Regions from separate parts of the Streptomyces sp. SudanB52_2052 genome, predicted to be linked through region 3. Evidence: riboswitches for the same ligand, from Rfam matches in the RefSeq annotation. Region 3 holds a riboswitch; each other region holds the start of a gene.
The links. Region 3 has a riboswitch for cyclic di-AMP ahead of ACSUPV_RS16625 (transglycosylase SLT domain-containing protein). Riboswitches for the same ligand answer to the same signal wherever they lie in the genome.
Positions count from the first base shown of each region.

Region 1 (2,254 bases), 1.1 Mb from region 3:
GAACACCGGGCGGACACCTCGCGCGCCCCACCCGCCGGCACCGCCGCCCGCCGGAAACCGGCAGCCCTGACGTCGGGGGGTCGTCATCAAGGCCGCCGGTGCTCAGGAGAAGCGGAAACCACCGGTGTTCGAGGGGCGGTCGCCCGTCAGGGGGTGAGCCCCTTGCCGCGCAGCCAGGCCAGCGGGTCGATCCCGCTGCTGGATCCGCCGGAGTGGACCTCGAGGTGGAGGTGGGCGCCGGTGACGTTGCCGGTGGCGCCCACGCGGCCGATGACGTCGCCCGTGTTGACCTTCTGGCCGACGCTGACGCCGATGGAGGACTGGTGCGCGTACCAGATCTCCGTGCCGTCATCGAGGGTGAGGACGGTCTTGTAGCCGTACGACCCGTTCCAGCCGGCCTCGGTGATGGTGCCGCTGTGCACCGCCTTGATGGGGGTACCCGTGGGCGCGGCGAAGTCCAGGCCGGTGTGGTAGCCGGAGGACCAGTAGGCGCCGGCCTGGCCGAAGGTCGAGGTGATGGTGTACGAGGAGGTGGGCAGCGTGTACTGCTTGGCGAGGGCGGCGAGCCGCTCGGCCTCGGCCTTCTTCCGGGCCTCCTCCTCCGCCTTGCGCTTGGCCTCGGCGGCCTTGGCCTTGGCCTCCTCCTCCGCCTTGGCGGCGGCTTCCTTGGCGGCCTTCTCGGCGGCGGCCGCGGCTTCCTCGGCGGCCTTGGTCTCGATCTGGTCCTGCTGGTGCTCGACCTGGGCCATGATCCGGGCGCGCAGCGCCTCACCGGCGCCGGCGCCGCCCTGCTCGGTGTCCGCCGTGGCGGTGCCGAGGCTGCTGAGCGGAGTCGCGGAGCCCTGGGGGGTGTCGTCGTCCGAGATGAGGGAACCCACCGAGGGAAGGTCCGGCACGGAGATCGACACCGGCGGCTTGCCGGTCTGGGCGCTGGCCATGCCGCCGGCGCCCACGGCGGCTATGACGCCGACGCCCAGGACGGTGGAGCTGCGGGCGAGTCCTCCGCCGCGCTGCTTGGTGACGCGATGCCGGCCGCGGACGGGACGGATGGACTCCGCGGTGGGGTTCCACTCCTGGAACGGGCCCTCGTCGGGGCGCTGACCGCCGTAGCCGAAGGTTTCGGTGTCGCGCTGGTTCTGCGCGAACGGGGCCGCGGGGGCAGGCCGGTTGGACGCCACGTGGGCGTACTCCTTTCCTTCCTTCTCGCCTACCGGGTTAGCTGACGGGTTCGGAGCAGGAAGGTCTCCTACGCGCGTATACCAACCGTGCTTCCACGGCGATATTCGCCCGATTCACCCCAAGTGGTGGTTCCCCGGTTCCCTTTCGGGATTCGGCGCGTGCGCACGGAGCCGCCTTCTGTGACGGCTGGGACGACCGCGCTGCGTTATCGAACGTTAATGGAGGCGCGGTGTGTATTCCAGCGATTCCGCTTGATCATTAACCTTTTTCGCGCGGACTTACCTGTCACGACCGGCCCAAATCGGGCGAGTTGGCCGCCTCGCAAGTGACTACTGAGTTCTGACGGTGTGTCAGTTGTTATGCGGAGTGACGTGGTTCGCTCACCGACAGTGAGGGAGGTTTCGGGAAATGCACCGAGGGCCGGAACCCTTTCGGATTCCGGCCCTCGGCCTTCAGTAGCGGGGACAGGATTTGAACCTGCGACCTCTGGGTTATGAGCCCAGCGAGCTACCGAGCTGCTCCACCCCGCGTCGTTGTGACACCAGTGTACGCCATCCGCGGGACAGCTCGCGCACACCCGCTGCTCAGCCGCCCGGGCGGCCCGCGTGGGTGAGGGTCTCCCAGGCGGTGAACAGGCCGTCGGTGCCGGCCGGCCGGGTCCGTACGGCCGGCTTGCGGGCGGCCGGGACGGACGCGCCGAGGCGGCCCTCCAAGTGGTTGAGGGCGACCTCCAGATGGGGCCCGAGGTTCCGCTCGACACGGCCGCCGCACAGCCACGCGGGTGCGCGTGCGCCCAGCTCGTGCCGGGCGTGCAGGGCGAGCGCGGCCGTCAGCCGGTCCTTGACCTCGCCGTAGAGGTCGACGCCCTGGTGCCAGGCCGTCTCGGCGATGTGGGCGGTGGCGGCGAGGGAGACGCCGACGTGCCGGAAGGAGCGGCAGGTCTCCTGGGCGACGCCGTCCCGGTACGTGGCCTGCCCGGGCCAGTACGCCGTCATCCGCCGCGGCGTGGCGACGCCGGAGCCCGGCACGGTCAGCGGCGCGGGTCCGTCCTGCTCCAGGTGGAAGTAGGCAGGCA
Region 1 is NZ_OZ186796.1:4,855,787-4,858,040, reverse strand. Features, by position in the region: gene ACSUPV_RS21565 (M23 family metallopeptidase) at 147-1,178, opposite strand; cyclic di-AMP (ydaO/yuaA leader) riboswitch at 1,190-1,346, opposite strand; tRNA gene ACSUPV_RS21560 (tRNA-Met) at 1,636-1,709, opposite strand; gene ACSUPV_RS21555 (alginate lyase family protein) at 1,764-2,254, opposite strand, start outside.
Region 1: linked by a shared signal. The riboswitch ahead of ACSUPV_RS21565 (M23 family metallopeptidase) and the one ahead of ACSUPV_RS16625 (transglycosylase SLT domain-containing protein) in region 3 are both predicted to bind cyclic di-AMP.

Region 2 (2,254 bases), 180 kb from region 3:
CGTACGAGGAGTCGGCCGGGGCCGTCGAGGTGGAGGTGCCGGAGCCCGACGCCGAGGAGCCGCTCTCCTGCTGCTGGGCGGCCTCCTCCTGGGCCTGCTGCTGCTCGGCCTGCTCCCGGGCCAGCTCGGCGGCCTTGCGGGCGGCCTCCTCCTGCTTCTCCTTCTCGATCGCCGCGAGCCGCGCCTTCTCCTCGGCGGTCAGCTGCGAGAGCAGCTCGCGCGCGTCGGCGAGCTTCCGCTGGACGGTGGCCTTGGCGGTCTTCAGGTCGCCCTGGGACTCGGTGAGCGTCGCGAGGCTCTCCGTGGCCTCCTGACGCTTCTTCATCGTCTCGGACTGCTGGGTGACGTAGTCGTCGACCGCGACCTTCTGACGGCCGGTCATCCGGTCCATCAGCTGGGTCTGGTCGAAGTAGTCCTGCGGGGTGTCCGCGAGCAGGAACGTCGCGGTGTCCGGGGCGGAGGCGCCGGTGCGGTACTGGGCGGCGGCGAAGGAACCCAGCTCCTCCCGCGCCTCGTTGAGCTTCTGGGTGCGCTGGGCGACGTCGTCGAGGAGGGTGTCGACGCGCTTGCGCTGCTTCGCGGTCTTCTCCTTGGCCGCGTTGTACTTGTCGGTCGCCGACTCGGCCTGGCGGTACAGGTCGTCGACCTTCTTCTCGACTTCCTCCAGGCTGGGCTTGTCGTCGGCGTCGGGGGCTGCGTTGGCCGACTGGGACAGCAGGGCCACGGAGGTGAGGGCCGCCGTTGCGAGGGCGGGGGTCCGTATGCCTGCCACGCGCGTACCCGTAGGACGCGACTTGCGGTGCGACGCCAAGGGAGGCGACTCCTTCCATGTTCCGCCTACCGGGTTAGCTGTCGGGTTCGGGCGGGTATCTCGGAAGGGTTGCCCTACGGCCTGCTCCGCTAGGGGAGTCGGGCCGATTCACCCCAAGGTCTCGGTGGGTCCCCGGCTCCGGCTGCTCGGCGGCGCACCGGACTCGGCGGAGGCCGCGCGGCCCGGCGACGTTCGCCGGTGGGGGTCGTACGGCCTGCCCGCACGGTAGCCAACTCGTGTGGCCTCTGTGAAGGTTGATGGGTGATATGCCCGATACATTTTCGTGACCTCACTCGAGACCATTGCTGAGAGTGATGGGATGATGGAGTTTGGTCACGAGTCATCCGCTTTTGCCGCTCCGCTGCGGGCTGTGATCGTGCGCTCCTGGAGGGTGACAGGGGGGCCGTTTCGGCGATGTTCTCAGGGCGGCGGCGGGCTGTCAGTGGGGCGCCCTAGACTCGGAGAGCGATGAGCAGCCTCTTTGACGACAGCTTCCTGGCGGACCTCCAGGCCCAGCGGGGCCCTGCGGACGAGCCCCCGCCACCGCCCGAGGACGATCACGCTCCGGAGTCGATCCCGGACGATCTGTTCGGCGGGAAGTTCGACGCGCCGCCGGACCGGGACGCCTACTACCGCGACGGCGCCCCGCGCCCGGCCGTGGACACCGCCGCCCTCCTGGAGGGGCTGAACGACAACCAGCGCGCCGCCGTCGTCCACTCCGGCTCCCCGCTGCTCATCGTGGCCGGCGCCGGCTCCGGCAAGACCCGTGTGCTCACGCACCGCATCGCCCACCTGCTCGCCGAGCGGGACGTGCACCCGGGCCAGATCCTCGCGATCACCTTCACCAACAAGGCCGCCGGCGAGATGAAGGAGCGCGTCGAGCAGCTCGTCGGCCCGCGCGCCAACGCGATGTGGGTGATGACCTTCCACAGCGCGTGCGTGCGGATCCTGCGGCGCGAGTCGAAGAAGCTCGGCTTCACGTCCTCGTTCTCGATCTACGACGCCGCCGACTCCAAGCGCCTGATGGCCCTGGTCTGCCGCGACCTGGACCTCGATCCCAAGCGCTTCCCGCCCAAGTCCTTCAGCGCCAAGATCAGCAACCTGAAGAACGAGCTGATCGACGAGGAGGACTTCGCCGCCCAGGCCACCGACGGCTTCGAGAAGACCCTCGCCCAGGCCTACGCGATGTACCAGTCGAGGCTGCGCGAGGCGAACGCCCTCGACTTCGACGACCTGATCATGACGACGGTCAACCTGCTGCGCGCCTTCCCGGACGTCGCCGAGCACTACCGCCGCCGCTTCCGGCACGTACTGGTCGACGAGTACCAGGACACCAACCACGCCCAGTACGCCCTGGTCCGCGAGCTGGTCGGCACCTCCGAGCACCCCGTCGACGTGCCGCCCGAGGCCGAGATCCCGCCCGCCGAGCTGTGCGTGGTGGGC
Region 2 is NZ_OZ186796.1:3,594,376-3,596,629, reverse strand. Features, by position in the region: gene ACSUPV_RS15720 (C40 family peptidase) at 1-811, opposite strand, end outside; cyclic di-AMP (ydaO/yuaA leader) riboswitch at 820-973, opposite strand; gene pcrA (DNA helicase PcrA) at 1,280-2,254, shown strand, end outside.
Region 2: linked by a shared signal. The riboswitch ahead of ACSUPV_RS15720 (C40 family peptidase) and the one ahead of ACSUPV_RS16625 (transglycosylase SLT domain-containing protein) in region 3 are both predicted to bind cyclic di-AMP.

Region 3 (2,254 bases):
CAGCAAGGTGCTGCTGCGCCACCCCTACCTGACGGACGACGAGTTGGCGGCGACGGCCCGCTCGGTGGTCGGCTCACTGGCGACGGTGACGATGTCGGGGCCGGGCACGGTCGAGCTCCAGCCGTGCGGGGTCACCAAGGCGACGGGCCTGGCGCTGGCCGCCGAGCACCTGGGGCTGCGGCCGGCGGACACCATCGCCTTCGGCGACATGCCCAACGACATCCCGATGTTCGACTGGGCCGCCCACGGCGTCGCGATGGCCAACGCCCATCCCGAACTGAAGGCCGTCGCCGACGAGGTCACGCTGTCGAACGAGGACGACGGCATCGCCGTCGTCCTCGAGCGACTGCTGGGCGGGGCGGTTCAGTACGGGCCGAAGACGTTGTCGATCGAGCCGTAGCGGTCGGCCGCGTAGTTGCAGGCCGCCGTGATGTTGGCGACGGGGTCGAACGGGTCGTAGGGGGTGCCGGGCACGTGGTAGGCGGCGAAGGTCGGGTCGATGACCTGGAGCAGGCCCTTGGAGGGCGTGCCCTTGGCGGCGTTGGAGTCCCAGTTGTTGATCGCCTGGGGGTTGCCGGACGACTCGCGCATGATGTTGCGGTAGATGCCGTCGTACGACCCAGGGATGCCCTTCTGGGCCATGATGTCCAGCGCCTCGCGGATCCAGCCGTCGAGGTTGTTCGCGTAGGTCTTCGCGGCGGCCGGGGTGGCCTTGGCGACGCCACCGGCCGGCTTGGCCGGGGCGGACGACTGCGTCGCCTTCTTCTTGGCGGCCGCCTTCGTCGTCGCCACCTTCAGCTTCAGGCCCGGGTGGATCAGCCGCGGGTCGTCGCCGACGACGGCGCGGTTGTCCTTGTAGAGCTGCTTCCAGCCGCCCGATACGTCGTACTTGTCCGCGATGCGGTAGAGCGTGTCGCCCTTGGTCACGGTGTACGTGAGGGACTTGGCGGGCTGGGCCGCCTGGGGTGCGGTCTGGGCGGCGGGGGCGCTCTGGGCCGGCTGGGCGGCGCCGGCCTGCGTCGCGCCGAGCAGCGGGAGGGTCAGGGCCGCTCCACCGGTGCCGACGGCGACGACACCTCGGGTGAGCGGGCTGGTTCTGGGCCGACGGTGCTTACCTCGTCCGGGCATGGCGATGTTCCTCTCCGGCGCCTGCGAGGTGAGCTGTCGGGTTCGGGCCGGGAGGTGCCCGGCCGCGCACGGCGCTGTGCTGCCGTGCGCGGCTTCACCCCGAGCCGTTCCACGTCGTGGACCGGCGACTTACCTGGGTCCCCCGCTCCTGCCCTGCGTGAGTGAGTCGGTGTGTGTGGGGAGTCCGGGCGGCGGCAGGATTCGGCGTCCGCCGGACAGGCCCGGAACGTATGCGAGAGCACATGTCGGGAACAAGCACCGGAGTCACACATTGCGCCGATCGACCTTGGTCAGGGGTGTTTGGACCCCTTGATCCTTTGCTGGAGCCAAGCCTCAACTGGCGTGTTGCGGAAGGAGGTACGAGCAGGTGCCGGGAGACGGCCGTCGACGGGGTGAAGTGACTCAACTCACTGATCACGAGCCGGAGCACAATGTCCCGCAAGGGGAATTTGCTTCATCAATACGGCAAATCGTGCATAGACCGCAACTTCCCGGAAAGTCGATAAATGTCTGCTCTTATGAGCTGATCGAAAACATAGAGGTCGTGATCGGATACCGCCCGGCCTGTAACCATGGGCGCTGGCGGTGATCGAAACGTGACCGGATACGCTGACTCGAGTGATGGCAGCGACCTATCGACAATCCGTGTGATCACCGGCAGACACCAGCAGACAGGAGACCCCTCGTGACCGACGTCGGGCCGTTCGGGCTGAGCGTGCGGGACCAGGCTCTGGAAGCCGATGTCCAGGCCGGGTTGGCGGCTGTCGAGGAAGGCTTGCTCGAGGCCACCAAGAGTGAGGTGCCCTTCATCACGGAGGCCGCCCAGCACCTGGTGCGGGCCGGCGGCAAGCGGTTCCGGCCGCTGCTCGTGATGCTCTCCGCCCAGTTCGGTGACCGGTACGCACCCGGGATCGTGCCCTCGGCCGTCGTCGTGGAGCTGACCCACCTCGCCACGCTGTACCACGACGACGTGATGGACGAGGCCGCCGTGCGCCGCGGCGTCGCGAGCGCGAACGCCCGCTGGGGCAACTCCGTCGCGGTCCTCACCGGCGACTTCCTCTTCGCCCGTGCCTCGCACATCCTGGCCGACCTCGGGCCCGAGGCCGTGCGGGTGCAGGCCGAGGCG
Region 3 is NZ_OZ186796.1:3,771,116-3,773,369, reverse strand. Features, by position in the region: gene ACSUPV_RS16630 (Cof-type HAD-IIB family hydrolase) at 1-400, shown strand, start outside; gene ACSUPV_RS16625 (transglycosylase SLT domain-containing protein) at 364-1,128, opposite strand; cyclic di-AMP (ydaO/yuaA leader) riboswitch at 1,132-1,310, opposite strand; gene ACSUPV_RS16620 (polyprenyl synthetase family protein) at 1,814-2,254, shown strand, end outside.